Regions from separate parts of the Paenibacillus sp. GCM10012306 genome, predicted to be linked through region 2. Evidence: riboswitches for the same ligand, from Rfam matches in the RefSeq annotation. Region 2 holds a riboswitch; each other region holds the start of a gene.
The links. A riboswitch is a leader RNA that binds a small molecule or an ion and turns the genes downstream of it on or off. The one in region 2 is predicted to bind cyclic di-AMP.
Positions count from the first base shown of each region.

Region 1: another riboswitch for cyclic di-AMP. It lies ahead of ACFORK_RS28275 (resuscitation-promoting factor); the one in region 2 lies ahead of ACFORK_RS17995 (C40 family peptidase).
Region 3: another riboswitch for cyclic di-AMP. It lies ahead of ACFORK_RS28640 (C40 family peptidase); the one in region 2 lies ahead of ACFORK_RS17995 (C40 family peptidase).

Region 1 covers NZ_JBHRYW010000022.1:45,781-51,252, forward strand. The annotation lists gene yabG (sporulation peptidase YabG) at 1-679, opposite strand, end outside; gene rsmA (16S rRNA (adenine(1518)-N(6)/adenine(1519)-N(6))-dimethyltransferase RsmA) at 791-1,675, opposite strand; gene rnmV (ribonuclease M5) at 1,672-2,223, opposite strand; gene ACFORK_RS28275 (resuscitation-promoting factor) at 2,397-3,578, opposite strand; cyclic di-AMP (ydaO/yuaA leader) riboswitch at 3,863-4,091, opposite strand; gene ACFORK_RS28280 (TatD family hydrolase) at 4,291-5,061, opposite strand; gene ACFORK_RS28285 (HD domain-containing protein) at 5,116-5,472, opposite strand, start outside.
Region 2 covers NZ_JBHRYW010000008.1:82,208-87,679, forward strand. The annotation lists gene ACFORK_RS17985 (DEAD/DEAH box helicase) at 1-1,109, opposite strand, end outside; gene ACFORK_RS17990 (hypothetical protein) at 1,310-1,942, shown strand; cyclic di-AMP (ydaO/yuaA leader) riboswitch at 2,429-2,565, shown strand; gene ACFORK_RS17995 (C40 family peptidase) at 2,570-3,046, shown strand; gene ACFORK_RS18000 (SDR family oxidoreductase) at 3,128-3,856, opposite strand; gene ACFORK_RS18005 (winged helix-turn-helix transcriptional regulator) at 4,050-4,421, shown strand; gene thiD (bifunctional hydroxymethylpyrimidine kinase/phosphomethylpyrimidine kinase) at 4,603-5,415, opposite strand.
Region 3 covers NZ_JBHRYW010000024.1:14,385-19,856, reverse strand. The annotation lists gene ACFORK_RS28655 (M1 family metallopeptidase) at 1-895, shown strand, start outside; gene ACFORK_RS28650 (hypothetical protein) at 907-1,734, shown strand; cyclic di-AMP (ydaO/yuaA leader) riboswitch at 1,943-2,080, shown strand; gene ACFORK_RS28645 (C40 family peptidase) at 2,084-2,566, shown strand; cyclic di-AMP (ydaO/yuaA leader) riboswitch at 2,947-3,088, shown strand; gene ACFORK_RS28640 (C40 family peptidase) at 3,093-3,587, shown strand; gene ACFORK_RS28635 (GNAT family N-acetyltransferase) at 3,788-4,273, shown strand; gene ACFORK_RS28630 (c-type cytochrome) at 4,400-4,756, shown strand; gene ACFORK_RS28625 (4a-hydroxytetrahydrobiopterin dehydratase) at 4,876-5,163, opposite strand; gene ACFORK_RS28620 (hypothetical protein) at 5,385-5,472, opposite strand, start outside.

The DNA.
Region 1 (5,472 bases), on a different contig from region 2:
AGCTAGCGAAGTTGGCTCCTGCACCCAGCAGCGCCTCAAAATGTGATTGGCAAGCGCCCGCAATGATAGTGAGCGAGTCGAAATTCCGTTCATACTCCCGGGCCACCCGAACTGCGGCCACGAAATTCTGTGAATTTTTGTAGCTGTTCAGGTTATAGAGATCATAAGTATGCTGCTGCTTAAGCACCCCATCATGCCCGGTAATCACCACAATATCGGGACGGACACGGGGCAGTAGCCGGTAGAGTGTATCGGCCATGGAGGACTCATGTACATGATGGCCCTCGGCAGGAATCCGCAATTGCTCATACAAGCTAAGGCTTTTATTCAAATAGGATGCATCCCCGTCCAAATGCAGCACTTTGCCTGGCACTTCAAAATAAGCCGATTCTGTAGAGGATTGATTCCACAGCCCGCCCGTACCGTTTCCACTGTGCTGTGTTTGGTCCTGACGGTCCTTGTGCAGCTGCGTCAACGATTCTTTTGCCTTTATCTGCGCTCGCTGTCCCAGCTCTGTGATCCGGGTAGGAGGCACCTGTACCAAGTCGTCCAGTGGGGAATCCGCCAGCAGACGGAATTCTGTCCCCTTGATAACGGCTCCGGTCTGTACGATGCGCTCTACTCGAAAAGTCACGTCACCGCCATAAGATTTGCGAACGACCAAGTCTCCTGAATTCATCAAAACACCACCTTTACCCCATCGTATGGGCAAAGGCCGCGGTTGGTTCATATTCCGGCGTGTTTTTAAATATCTGCCCCCAATTAAGGATGGCAACCGTTTCTATTTAGCTCAAACGACGCCTGCGGCTAAGAGAACTCCGCTGAGCCGGGCATATTCCTCCAGGCTCAGTGTCTCTCCGCGTCTGGTCGGCTCGATTCCCGCTTCGCTCAGCAGCGCCTCTAGACGCTCACGCCCCTCTCCTGGGAAGAAACGGGTCTTGAGGTTATTGGCGATCGTCTTGCGCCGCTGGGTAAAGGAGGCCTGTACCACGTCGAAGAAGTGCTTCTCATCGGCAACCTCTACCGGCGGACGCTCCCGTACCTTCAGCCGGATTACTGCCGACTCAACATTCGGCTGCGGAATGAATACGGTGTGCGGCACAATGCAGACCAGTTCTGGCTCACTGTAATACTGCACGGCAATACTAAGACTGCCATACTCTTTGCCGCCTGGGGAAGCTGCCATCCGTTCGGCAACCTCCTTCTGGATCATGACAACGATGTTATCGAGCGGCAGCTTCTCTTCCAGCAGCTTCATAAGGATCGGGGTCGTAACATAGTAAGGCAAGTTAGCAACTACGCTCACTCGATCTACGGAGGCGAAGTCCTCCTTGAACAGCTGCTGCAGATCCACCTTTAGCACATCATCATTGCGAACCTTCACATTAGGGTACGGAGACAGTACATCCTTCAGAATCGGGATTAACCGTCTATCGATTTCCACCGCTGTTACAGCACCGGCGGTTTGTGCCAGGCGCTCTGTCAACGCGCCGATTCCAGGACCGATCTCCAATGCACCAGCGGTGTCATCCAATTCAGCGGCATTTACAATTTTATCGAGAATATTCTGATCAATCAGAAAGTTCTGGCCCAGACTCTTTTTGAATGAGAACCCGTACCGCTGAATGATTTCCTTTGTCCGTTTAGGGGTTGAAACGCTCTCTTTGCCAGTCATGAAGATATGCCTCCCTGTTCAATTTGGGCGAGGGCTCCGGCAAACTCCTCCCGCGTAATGCCAAACATTGCAAGCCGCTTGAAGAGCTGCTTACCATTGCAGTACCCAATACCGAGCAGATTGCCAAGAGCCATCCGCCGCTCTGCGGCCCGGGGATGCACAAGCATCCCTGCCGCCATCAGGTCATCCAGCCCGATCAGGGCTGGTGCGCCCTCAAAGGACGTATGTACATGCGCCAGGGCGTGGCGGATTGCCTCCGGTGTAGCATTTTCCACGCCAATATCGCCTTTACGGGTCGCATCTTTCTCGGGAATGAAGGCATGCTTGCAGCCCGGCACCTTGCTTGAGACGATCTTGCGGATACGCTCTCCCGCGTGGTCCGGATCGGTTAGGATAATGACGCCCCTCCGTTCCATGGCGAGCGCTATTTTGGCAATCACCTTCTTGTCCACTGCGGAGCCGCCAGTCTCGATGGTATCAGCCTGTACCGCCCGCTTGATGGCTATCGTGTCGCTCTTGCCTTCGACAACGATCACTTCCTTAATCATAATGTTTACTCCTTCTCGTAAACACAAAAAGAAGAGGATTCGCTCCCCTTCTTTTTGGCTAAAGAATGTATAAGTGATGAGCGGTAGCTCTGCGATCATTTCATGAGCACAAGTTATTCTTAACTGCTACCCTCACTATAGCTGATTCAATGCAATTTTGCAAAAGCTCAAACTTAGTTAAGCTCCGGTTTTACAGGTCCAATCACATACACTGTACGCGACTTACGTCCGAAATTACGGGCATGGCTCAGTGAATCGTAGTAGACGTCCACCTTATTGCCTTTGATAGCGCCACCAGTATCTTCTGCACGGCGGAAGCCCAGGCCTTCGATATACACCCACCAACCGATCGGAATTACACTAGGGTCCACTGCAATCGTACGTCCTTCCGTTACGCGTGTGCCGGAGGCGGTACGGGTTCCAATACCGGGTTCTTCCGAAGAGTAAGCGGTCATCGACATGTTCTTAATTAATTTCTTGTATTCAAAATTGACACCTGATTTAGTGACGGTGTTGGTGCTCTTGGCACTGGTTTTAGTTGAAATAGAAGCATTGGCAGCTTTGGAATTAGCTGTTTTGGAAGTTGTTGTTGTTTGGGCCACTGTAACAGGTTTTGGGAGAGGCTTTGTGCCAACGGCGATAATCTTGTCTTTGGTCACCGTCTGTACTTCCTTCCCAACCATACGCATGGAAGCCAGTTCACCATCTTGATAGATCTTTTCGATGTGCTGGATCATGACGCCTGGTGCGCCCGCCTGTGCCACTCTGACTGTTCCCTTGGTAAGGGAGGGGTCTGCCGTCTTAATAACTCGATATGGCAAGTTCGTTGTCCGCTGTACAGTTTGTTTGTTGATGCGAACAATCTTGATATCCATATTGGCAGAGATGGTGGTATCTAGCGAAGGGAAAATCTTATCATGGCCTTCGAGGGCAATACCCAGCTTCTTGATGGCCTGACCGATTGTTTTCTCGGTCGTATAAAAAATCTTTTTTGCACCATCCGCAGTAAGGCTGAATGGCTGTGCACGGTTAATCACGACACGGTCGCCGTCTTTTATTTCATCACTAAGGCCTATAGATAGTTGATCATGCGGCTGCAGCGAAATTTGCTCTTTTGCTAGTGCATCACTGAGAATCGCTTCACGCGTTTCCAGAGACTGAATTTTCCCGTCTATTACTAAAGTGATCTGCTTGCTGCTTTGACCGTGTACGTACAGCAGAATGATCAGCGTGATCAAAATCGATAACACGCCGGCAAGTGAAAGTACGCGAAAATTCACTTGTTCCCACCGTAAAGCGTAAGACCTGCTGGATGATTGCGAATCATGGGATACTTCTGGTTGGAATACGCCCACTCTCTCCATCCTCCTTACATAGCCCCGTCGTCAGCTGTATACCAAGATGTCTGTAATCATTCGGACGAAACTATTCGAGATTGTCACAGGACACGCTATTTGCAATACCTTTGCGTCTCCTGCTCATGGATCGCCTGCCCGGCATAGTGCTCCCCCCACATCTGTTATATAACAGTATGCAGGGTACATTCGCATTATTCAAAATAAAAGAAGCCTAAAAAGAGTTCTATGAGGACTCTTTCGTGGCTTCTCCGATGTCAGAATACGCGGCTTATGCACGAGGTTTCCTCTCTTACTTTCGCCTACGGGGTTAGCTGTCGGGTTCGGACGAAAGAGAGACGCCCTATCTTGGGTCACCCGCTCACGGCGGTTGCCCTTAAATTCACCCCAAAGACCACGTAAAGAAATCAACTAGTGTCTGCGGCAATCTGAGCTGTACTTGATGTACTCTGCATGCGGCAAACAATATTGGTTCCCCCGTTCTCCATACAGAAGACTCAGCGAGACGATCCATGATAGCGTGAACTGTCACTATAACAACAGCTCACTGCACTGAAAAGATGATATCCTGTTTTGATGCATGTTGTAAAGGACGATTCAACCACGTTTACGCAAATATAAGGTTAAAATATTGTAATATTCGGTGGTTTTTTTGTTAAAAAAGTTTAATACATCGGCTATCCTCTATTTTTCACCGTGTTTTCTCCCGATTTCACTCAATGCCAAATCGTTCCAGCGCGTTCGCATACGTAATTTCAGCCAATTCCTCCCAAGTAATCCCTTTAATTTCTGCTGCAGCTTCTGCCACCAACTTGACATGAGCACTCTCATTTCGCTTCCCACGGAAGGGGTGTGGTGTCAGATATGGGGAGTCCGTCTCGATCAATAAACGGTCCAGCGGCGTCTGCGCCAGCACCTCTTTGGGAACCCTTGCATTCTTGAACGTTATCGGTCCTCCGAAGGATAAATGGAACCCCAAATCCAGGCACATTTTCGCTGTTTCCCAGCTACCCGAGAAGGAATGCATTACACCGCCAACCTCGTTAGCCTTCTCCTCGCGGAGAATTCGCACTACATCCTCATGGGCATCCCGATTATGAATACAGATAGGCATTTTCAGCTCACGGGCCAGTCCAATCTGCTTGCGGAAGACCTCGTGTTGCACGTCCTTAGGAGAGGTATCCCAGTAATAATCAAGGCCGATTTCACCAATGGCGACTACCTTCTTGTGACTGCACAGCGAGGCGATCCAATCCAGGTCTCCCTCTTTCATGTCGATGGCATCCACAGGATGCCATCCCACTGCTGCATAAATATAATCATACGCTTCCGCGAGCTGCATTGTGGTTGGAATCGTCTCCCGATTGAATCCGATATTGATCATTTTGCTTACACCGGCCTCCACCGCACGGGCAATCATCTGTTCGCGGTCCTCGTCGAATTGCGGAGCATCCAGATGGGTATGTGTGTCGAATAAGTACATGTACTGTTGTCCTCCCGGTCTTGATTTCTATATCTATCGATAACTATTCAGTCATTATTTGGCGAATATTTCAGCAATGGAATCAGGCAGTTTTGAAAGCGCCTTATTCAGCCTGTCTTGAGGAAAATACAGGTGATATCTTCCACGGTGAATACCGCTGATGGAACGTACAATATCAGAAACCTCCGAGATCTCTCGCAGCCGATCCTGCCGATCAAGCAGTAATATTTGGTTGCTGTCAAAACTGTCTCCCGGACGGAAAACGTCATATGGAAGATCTGTCGGAAAATCAATTTCCAGATCGTATTCGGGGTTTAGCCCCGCTTCGGCAAAGCTACGGCGGATTTCGTCAATCGTCTCCGTATCGAGACTCTCCATCTCCACATATTTATACAGTTTACGATGAATAAA
Region 2 (5,472 bases):
AGCAGTTCCATCATCCGGTCACGCTTCGGTGAGTCCTCAGGCAGTTTCTTGATCAGGTTCACCAAGGTGATAAAGACGGCATCCCGGCTGCTGCATACCTCCCGCTGCAGGGTGACAAGAGAGAGCATACTGCTGAGATTGCCGCCCGCCTCCTGATACTGGTCTTTGACAAAAGCGGTAACCCCGTCATAAAGTGACTTCTCTTCTTCCGACAATGTCAGTGGAATATTACGGACCTTGCGCTTCGTAAAATTGACCGGGCCTTCTCCACGGCGATTACGGATCATCAGCTTGGACAGCTCCCCGCGGAGCTGCTCTTCGTTCTTAGGCTGACGCTTATCAACAACAAAGTTGGTGGCAAAATCGCCTTGATTCCCCAGCTGGCCCGGCTTCAGCAAAGTAATGAGATTGAACAGTTCGCCGAGGTCGTTCTGCACGGGGGTGGCGGTAAGCAGGAGGCAGTATTTTTTACGTAGCTGCTGTACGAACTGGTAATTGGTTGACTTCTTATTCTTGAGCTTGTGGGCCTCGTCAATAATCAGCATGTCGTACTCGTTGTTCATCAGCACTTCTTTATGCGGATCACGTTTGGCGGTATCCAGGGAAGCGACAACTATGTCGTTACCCCAGGAATAGGATTTCTTCTGGGCAATGGCAGAAATGCCGAATTTGGCGTTCAACTCCCGAACCCATTGCAGCACTAAGGAGGCCGGAACGAGGATCAATACCTTGGATACAAGTCCACGTACGAGATACTCTTTGAGGATCAGCCCAGCCTCGATCGTCTTGCCAAGTCCAACCTCATCGGCGAGAATGGCCCGGCCCGACATTTGGAATAGCACCTTATGTGCAGTGTCGATTTGGTGGGGAAGTGGGGAGAGTCCGGACAGATGCTTCATACATTGCAATTCGTCGAAGCTACTGACCAGAGTCGCTTTTTCGCCCTGCACGGCCAGCTGTGACAATCGCCAGTCGCCCCAGGGACCGCCTTTATCGAGCTTTGACTCCAAATCCTGCATCCAGTTGCGGTTAAAAGAAAGAGGAACAGGCAGCACTGGCGCAGGCTGACCCGCTCCGGCGGGCAGAGAATTACGGAATAATTGCGTCATACGGCATTCTCCTCTCGCAGTGATTCATATTGAATGTGTAAGAGTAGTATGCGCGGAAAAGAGAGGATTCATAACCCGGGTGTACTATTCTGAAAATATTAATACCCAAAAATAACCTTTATTGTGTATAATTAAAAATCCTGGAGGGATAGATGGACTCAAAGAGTAGTTTTCAAATAATTGTTAGTTGGAGGTCTTTAATGAGCCACATAAGAGGAATTATTTTGGAGGGTTACTCACACGCAGGAAAAACATCTGTTCTAAAAGCTCTAAAGTTACTTCAAGCACAAGAAGAATCAGCAGAGCGCAGTATCATTGTCTTGAGCGAACAGTATTCCCAAGTATTAAACAATGTTCATGGAGAATTTAAACGCTTAAGCCGTGATGAACATCTTCATATATTGAAAGAACGGGTTAGTATGCTACGACAATTAAATGAGTGGTCAACATATTTGGGTCCAGATGCATCTCGGGCGTCTAGAGGTATATTTTTTATATTGGAAAGATTCCATCTGAATCACAGAGTGGCCTTCCCCTCCGACTCCTTATATGAAATTGAATCACTTGAAAATGAACTGCTCCACCTTGGTGCTACATGTGTATTATTAACGGTTTCTTCTGGCAACGTAGAACAAAGAATGCAAAGTCGAACACCTCATGAATGGACAAGCAAATCAAGAGAACAAATCAGAAAGTCGGCCGATGAATTTATACAAACACAATCAGAACTACGTAAACAATCTAGTTTATCAATCCTGCCAACGATAGAGATAAATACTGACAATAAGGATTGGATTGCATATGCAAACAAAGTAATGGATTTATTGAACTAACTAATAATCTATATCCGTCGACTGCGGATACACAAAAAAAGGTTGGGTCAGAATAATCTTCTGCCCAACCTTTTTCTATCTAAATGAAGACAAGCTGTTGTCTAACTATAGGGGGAAATTCTCTAATAAACGAAAAAAGCCCCAATCCAAGCTATCGAAAAGAAGATGGATGAGATAGATTATGAACAAATGAAATTCTATTAATTAATGAGTCAGAGATATTCCATCGCCCAATTCCGACATCTATACTGCGTTATCTGCAGTGATTACAAGAATGTTACCTTTTGTTACAATTGTATTACGATCTACCCCCGAGGGATTAATAGAGAAGAAATGATCGAAAATCAGCTGAAAAACAACTGAAAAAAGCCAGTATAATCTATGAATATGTAGAAAGAATGTAGAAGCAAATAAAGTTATGAATCTAGCAAATAGCATTGACAGGAGGTGTGCATCTATACTACTATACAAATAGTTACAAAATATTAATTAATGTTGCCGAATTTCAATCGTTGAAAACGGGGGAACCACATCTGGGTGAATTATTCCTGAACGCAAGGGAATATAGGGAAACCTTTAACCGAACCCTCAGCTAACTCCGTAGGCATTTGAAGGGAGAATAACGTTCTGAAGAAGTTTATTGTTTCTGTAATTGGAGCCGCTATTCTATTCACTGCAGCACCAGCCGCATTTGCCAGTAACGTTAATGCTAAGATCGACAATGAAGTAAACCAACTCATTGGTACTCCTTATGTATGGGGAGGCACAACAGTTGCGGGTTTTGATTGCACCGGATTTATTTTATACATATTCAATAAGTTCAATGCTGGAGATCTTCCACGCACCTCGCAGTCCCAAGCCAAAGCTGGTACAGCTGTCGCTAAAGAAGATCTTCGTGTCGGAGATTTGGTATTTTTCAATACTCTTGGTAACGGGATCTCTCATGCAGGCATTTATATCGGTGATGGCGAGTTCGCCCATTCTTCCAGCAGCAAGGGCGTTCGAATCAGCAAATTGTCGGAATCGTATTATGCTGAACGTTATGTTACCGCACGTCGTGTCGTGAGTGAGACAAGCTATCAGGCCATGACTGCCCAGAAATAATCCATTAAATACATAGAAGGTGTCCCGAATTAGTTAGTTTTCTGGCTAATCGGGACACCTTTTATTTTAGAGTATAGAAGATTAGCGTAAAATATAGCCGCCGTCCGGGAACAGGGTGCTGCCGGTGGTGTATCCGTTCGTCAGCAGATAGACGACAGTATGTGCGGCTTCTGCGGCTGTGCCGATACGGCCGAGCAGATTGATTTTGGCATAGGCGTTGTAGGATTCATCCCGAACAGCCTGTTCGGCACCTTCCCAGTTAAATTCTGTGTGGATCGTTCCTGGGGAAATAACATTGACACGAATTGGGGCGAGCTCTACCGCTAGTGCCTTGCCCAGACTCTCGATGGCTCCATTGCAGGCAGCGTAAGATGCTCCATCTGTGAGTGGTCTTTGCCCAAAGGCGCCGGACATTAGGACCACCGATCCACTAGGGTTCATGTGAGGGGCACCGTATTTTACAGCATTGTATTGTGGCCAGAATTTGGCGTCGAAGCAGCTGCGGGCAACTTCCGCGCTTGCCGTGATCGGCCCTCTGACATAGCTGGCACCAGGCGTGAACAGATGATCGAATGGACCCACTTGCTCGAAAAAGGATTTGAGCTGTTCCTCATCTTTATTGTCCAGCGTATATATTTCCACGGAGTCAGCGCCCAGTCGTTCCTTTGCTAGTTCCAGTTTGTCCAAGGACCGACCTGCCAGAACGACGGAAGCGCCTTGTTCCACCGCTTGTTTGGCTGTAGCGAATCCAATTCCGGAACTTCCTCCTATAATAACGACCCGCTGATTTTGTAGAGTAAGAGTTGACATGATAGGTTGTTCTCCTTTATTCGTATGATGGTTTCCATTCTATTATTGGGTAAAATAACAGCGCTGCCCAGTACGCACTTTATTCGTACCCGGTACGAAAATTCGTACTAATGGATGTTTTGCCATTCTCCAGGCAAGAGACGTGCAATTAAGGAGTGTCCCAGGTATGATGGAGAGAACAGGAGAGGTGATAATGATGAAACGAAATTCGCAGGAGCCTAGACTGACAGGTGTGCTGGCAACCTTGGATGTCATCGGGGGTAAATGGAAGCCGCTGATCCTGTTCATGCTGCTGGTGGACGGAACGAAGCGGTTCGGGGAGCTGCGGCGGAGAATTCCAGACGTGTCCCAGGGCACGCTCACAAAGCAGCTACGGGAGCTGGAGGAGGACGGGCTCATTGACCGGATCTTTTATCAAGAGATGCCTCCACGCGTAGAATACAGCCTGTCTGAGCATGGCAGGACGATTGCTGTGGTGCTGGACAGCATGTGCGGCTGGGGCAGAAGCCATCTGAGCTTCGTGAATGAACGGGAAGATGCCGGAAAGACTGTCAAGGAGAGCTGAGAAGACGGCAGTTTGGGGAAAATAACCTGTAGAGCGCACCTAGCTTGATAGGGTGTAAATACATCTCGTTAACAAGTTGAAAGCTGCTGAACAGCTTACTATAGCCGTATAAAAAGAGCAGAACCGAGATTCTCGGCTCTGCTCTTTTGTATGTCAAGACTGTTCGCCAGACTGGCGAGACCTAGTGTTCCAGACGGTAGCCGCCGTGGAAGACCGGTCCTACGTACTGGTTGAACGCGAAGCCGTTGCGGATGGCCGCAGAGACGAAGTCTTTCGCCTTGGCCACCGCATCGTCCACGGTTAGGCCGTTCGCGAGTCCACCGGTAATCGCAGCTGCAAAGGTGCAGCCTGCGCCGTGGTTGTGTGCCGGTTCGATTTTATCCGCTTCAAAGACGGTGTAGTCTGTACCGTTGAAGAAGACGTCGATCGCTTTGGAGCCATCCAGCGCCTTGCCGCCTTTGACTACAACGTTGCGGGCACCCAGTTCGTGGATCAAACGTGCAGCTTCTTTCATATCTTCAATGGTGGTGAGCTTGCCGAGACCGGACAATACACCTGCTTCAAACAGGTTAGGTGTAACCACGGTGGCCAGAGGCAACAGCAAATCGCGGATCGCTTGCGCGCTCTCCGGATTCAGTACCTCGTCTTCTCCTTTGCATACCATAACAGGATCAATGACAACATTGGTCTGGAGATTCTCACGGATTGCCTGTTCGGCTACCTTGACAATTTCTACACTCCCCAGCATGCCGGTCTTCATGGCATTAACTGGACCGCCGGCGAAAATGGTTTTAAGCTGTTCGGCAACGATAGCCGCATCCACCGGATAGACATTATGGTGCCAGCCATTGTCTGGGTCCATCGTCACAATAGTGGTGAGAGCGCTGAAGCCGTATGTTCCGTATTCCTCAAAAGTTTTCAGGTCAGCCTGAATGCCCGCGCCCCCGCTGGAGTCACTGCCGGCAATAGTTAAAGTCTTAATAATCTTTGACAATGCAAACGTCCCCTTCTTCTATGTCTTAATTCATAAGTACGAATTGAATTGATTATA
Region 3 (5,472 bases), on a different contig from region 2:
CAAGGGCGCCAACGGGGCTGGGGGAATGGAATATCCGACACTGATTACGGCCTTCGGCGCTTCCGAGGCCTCTCCAGACACCTCATTGGAACGAACAGTCGTTCACGAGATAGGTCATCAATATTTCTATGGCATGATGGCCAGCAACGAGTTTGAGGAAGCCTGGCTGGACGAGAGCTTCACCTCCTATGCTGAAGACCGCCTTATGGAGCAAGAGTATGGTGTAATGGCCAATCTGCCCATTCAGGCCAGCCTGGTAACCTCTCCGGAGGCCCTCACACTGGAAACCTGGAGATACAGCGGAGCAGACTCTTACACACAAAATGTGTACATCCGCGGCAAATTGGTACTGAAAGACATCGAACGGCAGGTCGGTACTAAAACTATGGATACCATCCTGTCCACCTATGCGAATAAGTACCGGTTCCGTCATCCCTCTACCCGTGACTTTCAAAAGGTTGTAGAGAACGTGACCAAGAAATCATGGCAAAGCTATTTCGATCTTTACATCTACGACGGTGGAGCCCCTGACTTCTCGATAGACGACATCCAGATGCACACCAAAGAAAATACTGGCACCGGCCAAGGCTACGAATCCATCGTAAAGGTAAGCAACAGGGGCAGTCACTACGCTAATGTCCCCATTAGATTTACCTTCTCTGATGGCCACACCGTGGAGCGAGTCTGGAATGGGAGCAAAAAGAATACATCGTTCCAGTTATTCTCCAGCTCCCCGCTACTGTCGGCAGAGATCGATCCCCAGCACACCCTGCTGCTGGAGAACAAACATATCAACAATTTCAGGCTGGCGGAGATCAAGCCGGATACCCTCTCCCGCTGGACGCTAACATTGTCGAAACTGCTTGAAACTGTGCTTGGAACTCTGGTCTGGTGAGGTGAATGGGCTTGAAAACATCAATTATTCGCGGCTGGCAAAGTATGAAGGAGCAAACTTATATTCTGATCCTGCTATTCATCTACCGGCTACTCTGGGGCTATTTTATATATGGTTTCGTACGGGAGGCCGTAGTATCAGTCCTCCTGCGCTACCCCGACCACAACGCGGGAGGCAGCGGAATGGGCCGACTGCTATTCTACATCGAGGGCCAGCATAGCCTTACCTCCGACCCTGCTATACAGCGCTGGTTGTGGCTGTTATTGGGGTTGACCGTGCTGCGACTGCTCATTTCCCCGTTGATCCGGGCGGGTCTACTGCATGAGTTGCATCAGGAGCGCTCAGGAGAACGCGGCCTGTTCTTTTTTCCCGGCATGAAAAAGCATGGTCTGTCTGTGCTGATCTTCAGCCTGGTAGAGTGGTTACTCTCCCTCCTGCCTGTCTACTGGTTCGCACCCAAGATATATACACTGCTGCTCTCGTCTTTAATGGATTATAAGGTGCTACTGAACGGCATTCCCTATGTTCTGGCTTGGTTCGCCTACGTATACGTTATCCGCTTGCTGCTCTTGTACATGCAATTCGGCTATACGGCCGGGACCGGTATGTTCTCCTCCCTGCTGATCGCCCTGCGGTGCTTCCTCACCGCAATTGGGGTATCGCTCGTGCTGGGAGCAGGCAGTCTGCTGCTCTTGGTGATCTACGTCTTAGGGATTATTTACTTCCCAGGCCTACCTGCACTCCTAATCCGCCAACTCCTTCCACTCCCGTCTACACTGTTCAAATTGTGGGGCATTGCGGCCCAATATGACCTATGGAGAAGTAAAGCATTTCCATAATAATTCCGCCCCTTAGGGCATATTTAGAAGAGTCACTGTTCCTGGTTAAACAGGAGCGGCGACTCTTTTTGGTCATCCTCAGCAGCGCGATTTGCAAAATGGTTACGGGTTTGATACAATGGCTTCTGTACTACTAGTAACAACTTTGTAATCTTTTGCAGGCATTTCTTAATAACTTCGTTTATATCATGTCGATACGTCACTTTGGGTGCATAAAACGCCGAATTCCTTGCACCGGGAAGTGGGGGAACCATATTTTGGGTGAATTGATCTCGTAAGAGAGGGATCATAGGGGACCTTCTACCGAACCCTTAAGCTAACCTCGCAGGCCTTGGAAGGAGTACATCTTTTGAACAGACAGAATTTTAAGAAAATCATTGTTACAGCCACACTGGGCCTGGCCCTCGCCATCGGAATCGGAACCAACAGTGCTTCAGCAGATTCCAAAATGGACACGGTCATCACAAAAACCCTCGGAACCTCCTATAAAACTGGAGGGACAAGCACAGCCGGATTTGATTGTTCTGGATTCACTACATATGTATACAAAAGCATCGGCATTTCGTTGCCGCGCACATCCCAATCGCAATATAACGCAGGTACCTCCGTCTCTCGCAGTCAAATGCGGCCCGGAGACCTCGTATTCTTCAACACACTTGGCAACGGTGTATCTCATGTAGGCATCTTCGTCGGCAATGGTAAATTTGCTCAATCATCGTCTTCACACGGTGTCATTATTAGCTCACTGAGTCAGAAATACTGGGCTGATCGCTACATCGGTGCCAAACGAGTCATGAGCACAACTGCTTATAAATCGGTTGCCTACGACTAAACTAACCTCTGTACTACGAACATTCCATTTAACTTCATATCTATGCTATGCCCGGAGTCTTGATGGTTATCATCATCGATTTCCGGGTTTTTCCTATTTTATAGTATACGTATACACCTTTAGAGAGCAGATGAATCATCTTTACGCCAAAAAACTCAATAAATTATGGAAATTTTGTTTTGTTCTCTATTTTTAGCGTTACTAGGGAGAATCCGCTCTTAAAATCACATTTTTTGCGCACAAATATGCTATAAATGATTGCCAAGCGACGCTGTGTTTGTTACAATTAGCGCAGTGAGTTTTTAGTAACATTTTTGTAATTATTGAGTCACCTTTTTATAAGGTTTTGTCATGTATTCATATAGCAGTCTAATTCTAATCAACAGTATATGCCGAGTTCCCTAACTATTAGGGAAACGGGGGAACCACTTTGGGTGAATTGACCTCCTGTTCAGAGAGGGGTCATAGGGGACCTTCAACCGAACCCTTAAGCTAACCTCGTAGGCATTGGAAGGGGTTTACACTTTTGAAGAAGAAATTGGCAGCGGCAGTACTAGGCTTTTCTATGATGCTTACAGCTGTTGGAGCAGGAAGCGCTTTCGCCGATTCCAAGATGGATAAGGTGATTGACAAGGCTATTGGTACCAAGTACGTATCTGGTGGCACATCTACAAGCGGATTTGATTGCTCCGGTTTTACAATGTATGTCTTCAACAAGATCGGCATTGACCTGCCACACCAATCCGGTTCCCAATATCAGATGGGCTCCACGGTGTCCCGTGACGAACTGAGAGCAGGCGACCTGGTATTCTTCAATACTAGTGGTAAAGGCATTTCCCACGTTGGCGTTTATGTCGGCGAAGGCAAATTTGCCCATGCTTCATCCTCTCGCGGTGTAACAATCAGCTCACTGAGTGAGAGCTATTATGTTAGTCGTTATGTGGGTGCCAAACGCATTATGAGCACAGATGCTTATCAGGCGCTTGCCACGGACTCTCAAGATTTTGACGATGTACAATAATTTATAAGTCATACGTAAGTCCTTTTCCCGATTTCACTGAAATCTGGAGAAGGGCTTTTTTGTCATCTCTGTTACTCTTCATTACCCCTTCTGAAATTCATCAAACAACAAATTCCTGACTTCCTGCGCCTGATCTTATGACTTTTGTATATAATTAAATTATAGAGCATTGCCCTATGGAAAGGAGGTCTCACGACCCTATGATTCATTCACCTGTTACATTCCATGTGGTACCGATGGAGACCAGTCATGCCGAAGACATCTGCCACTGGAGCTATGAGCCTCCTTACAATATATATGGCTGGATGCCTTGGAAGCAGATGGAGGAGCTTGGTATTGAGTTTGGCGATCCACAGCTGCGAAGCCAGCAATATGTGTCTGTACTTAACGATGAGGGCGATCTCTGTGGCTTCGCACAGCTGTTCCCAATGGAAGGTGTGGTACGCCTGGGGGTCGGTATGCGTCCAGAGCTCTGTGGTCACGGAATGGGCCAATACTTTGTCCGGGCCATTGTCCAGGCTGCAGTTCGGCGCTATCCTGAGCGGGAGGTTGATCTGGAGGTGCTGACCTGGAATCAGCGAGCCATTCGTACTTATCAAAAAAGCGGCTTTACCATTACAGACACTTATGAACGAATGACACCTACTGGAAGTAAACCATTTTATTGTATGGTCTATGAGAAATGATGCTCTGTTACAGGAACTTTAGGCAAGTATCGCTTAGTCGTTCATTTTTTTGCCACAAATGCTATGATAACGCTTCACCTTCCGCTATAATGTAGGAAGCAGCTTACATAGAAGGGACGATTGGGGATGCAAAAATGGATCATGAGCGGATTGTTTTTTGCCGCCTGTGCCTTTGCGGTAGTTCTAATGTTCACACTTCCAGGTAAAGAAGAGGTCGCGGAACAGAACAAACCTACTATGCCTGAAATTCAGCTTGATGCCGCCAAGGCAGAAGCGACTGTGAAAGCCAATTGTATCACCTGCCATGGCGATCAGCTTCAAGGCGGGGTAGGACCCAGCTTGAAGAATGAAGGTGGCCAGCATGACGCTGCCGGGATTTACAGTATAGTGACCAAAGGACGGGGCCAAATGCCTTCCTTCAAGGAAAAGCTGGCGCCGGAGGAGATTGCGAACGTGGCCACATGGCTGGCTGAGAAGAAGTAAAACTCCCTTGAGAGACTACACAAATACGCCCGTGCCGGGATTTACATCCTGCTGCACGGGCTTTTTTCGCATTTATGAGCCTTCTTATACAATGTTATCTCAAAAGACTACACGACAGGCTAGCGCGCCTTCTCAAAGGCCTCGTTAAACTCCTGTGCACCACGAATGTCCAGTGGCGTAATTCCGCCCTCATCATGTGTCGTCAGGCGAAGCGTGACCGCTTTATAATCAATTGTAATATGTGGATGGTGGTCAAAAGCCTCAGCAATGGCAGCCACCGCATCGACAAAGGCTATGCCCTTCATATAATCGCTGAACATATATTTGCGCGTAATCGTGTTTTTCACCAGCTTCCAGCCTTCCAGCTTGCCGATCTGCTCGATCAATTCTTCCTCTGTAAGCAGCACATTGTTACCTCCCTTACTTAATTAGTAGCAAAGTTCCGATCGCCTTGTCTCTTTGCTTGTTTAAATAAAACATCCCTTAGCTTCTGAGGTCCAAGGGATGTGCCAGGATAAAGACAATTTTCGGTTTAATTGTATTCTTCAATCCCGGTAAATAGTACTTCGCTCCGTCAATTTTACCACGGGCGGCAGACTGCGGCAAATTCCGCTCTGCTAGATTCCTATTAAACGAGGACAACAGAAGCCAAGTCCTCTTCGCCGAGCAAAACGTTGATCCGGTGTGTATCCTTGTCGTAGATCACAACCCCGCTT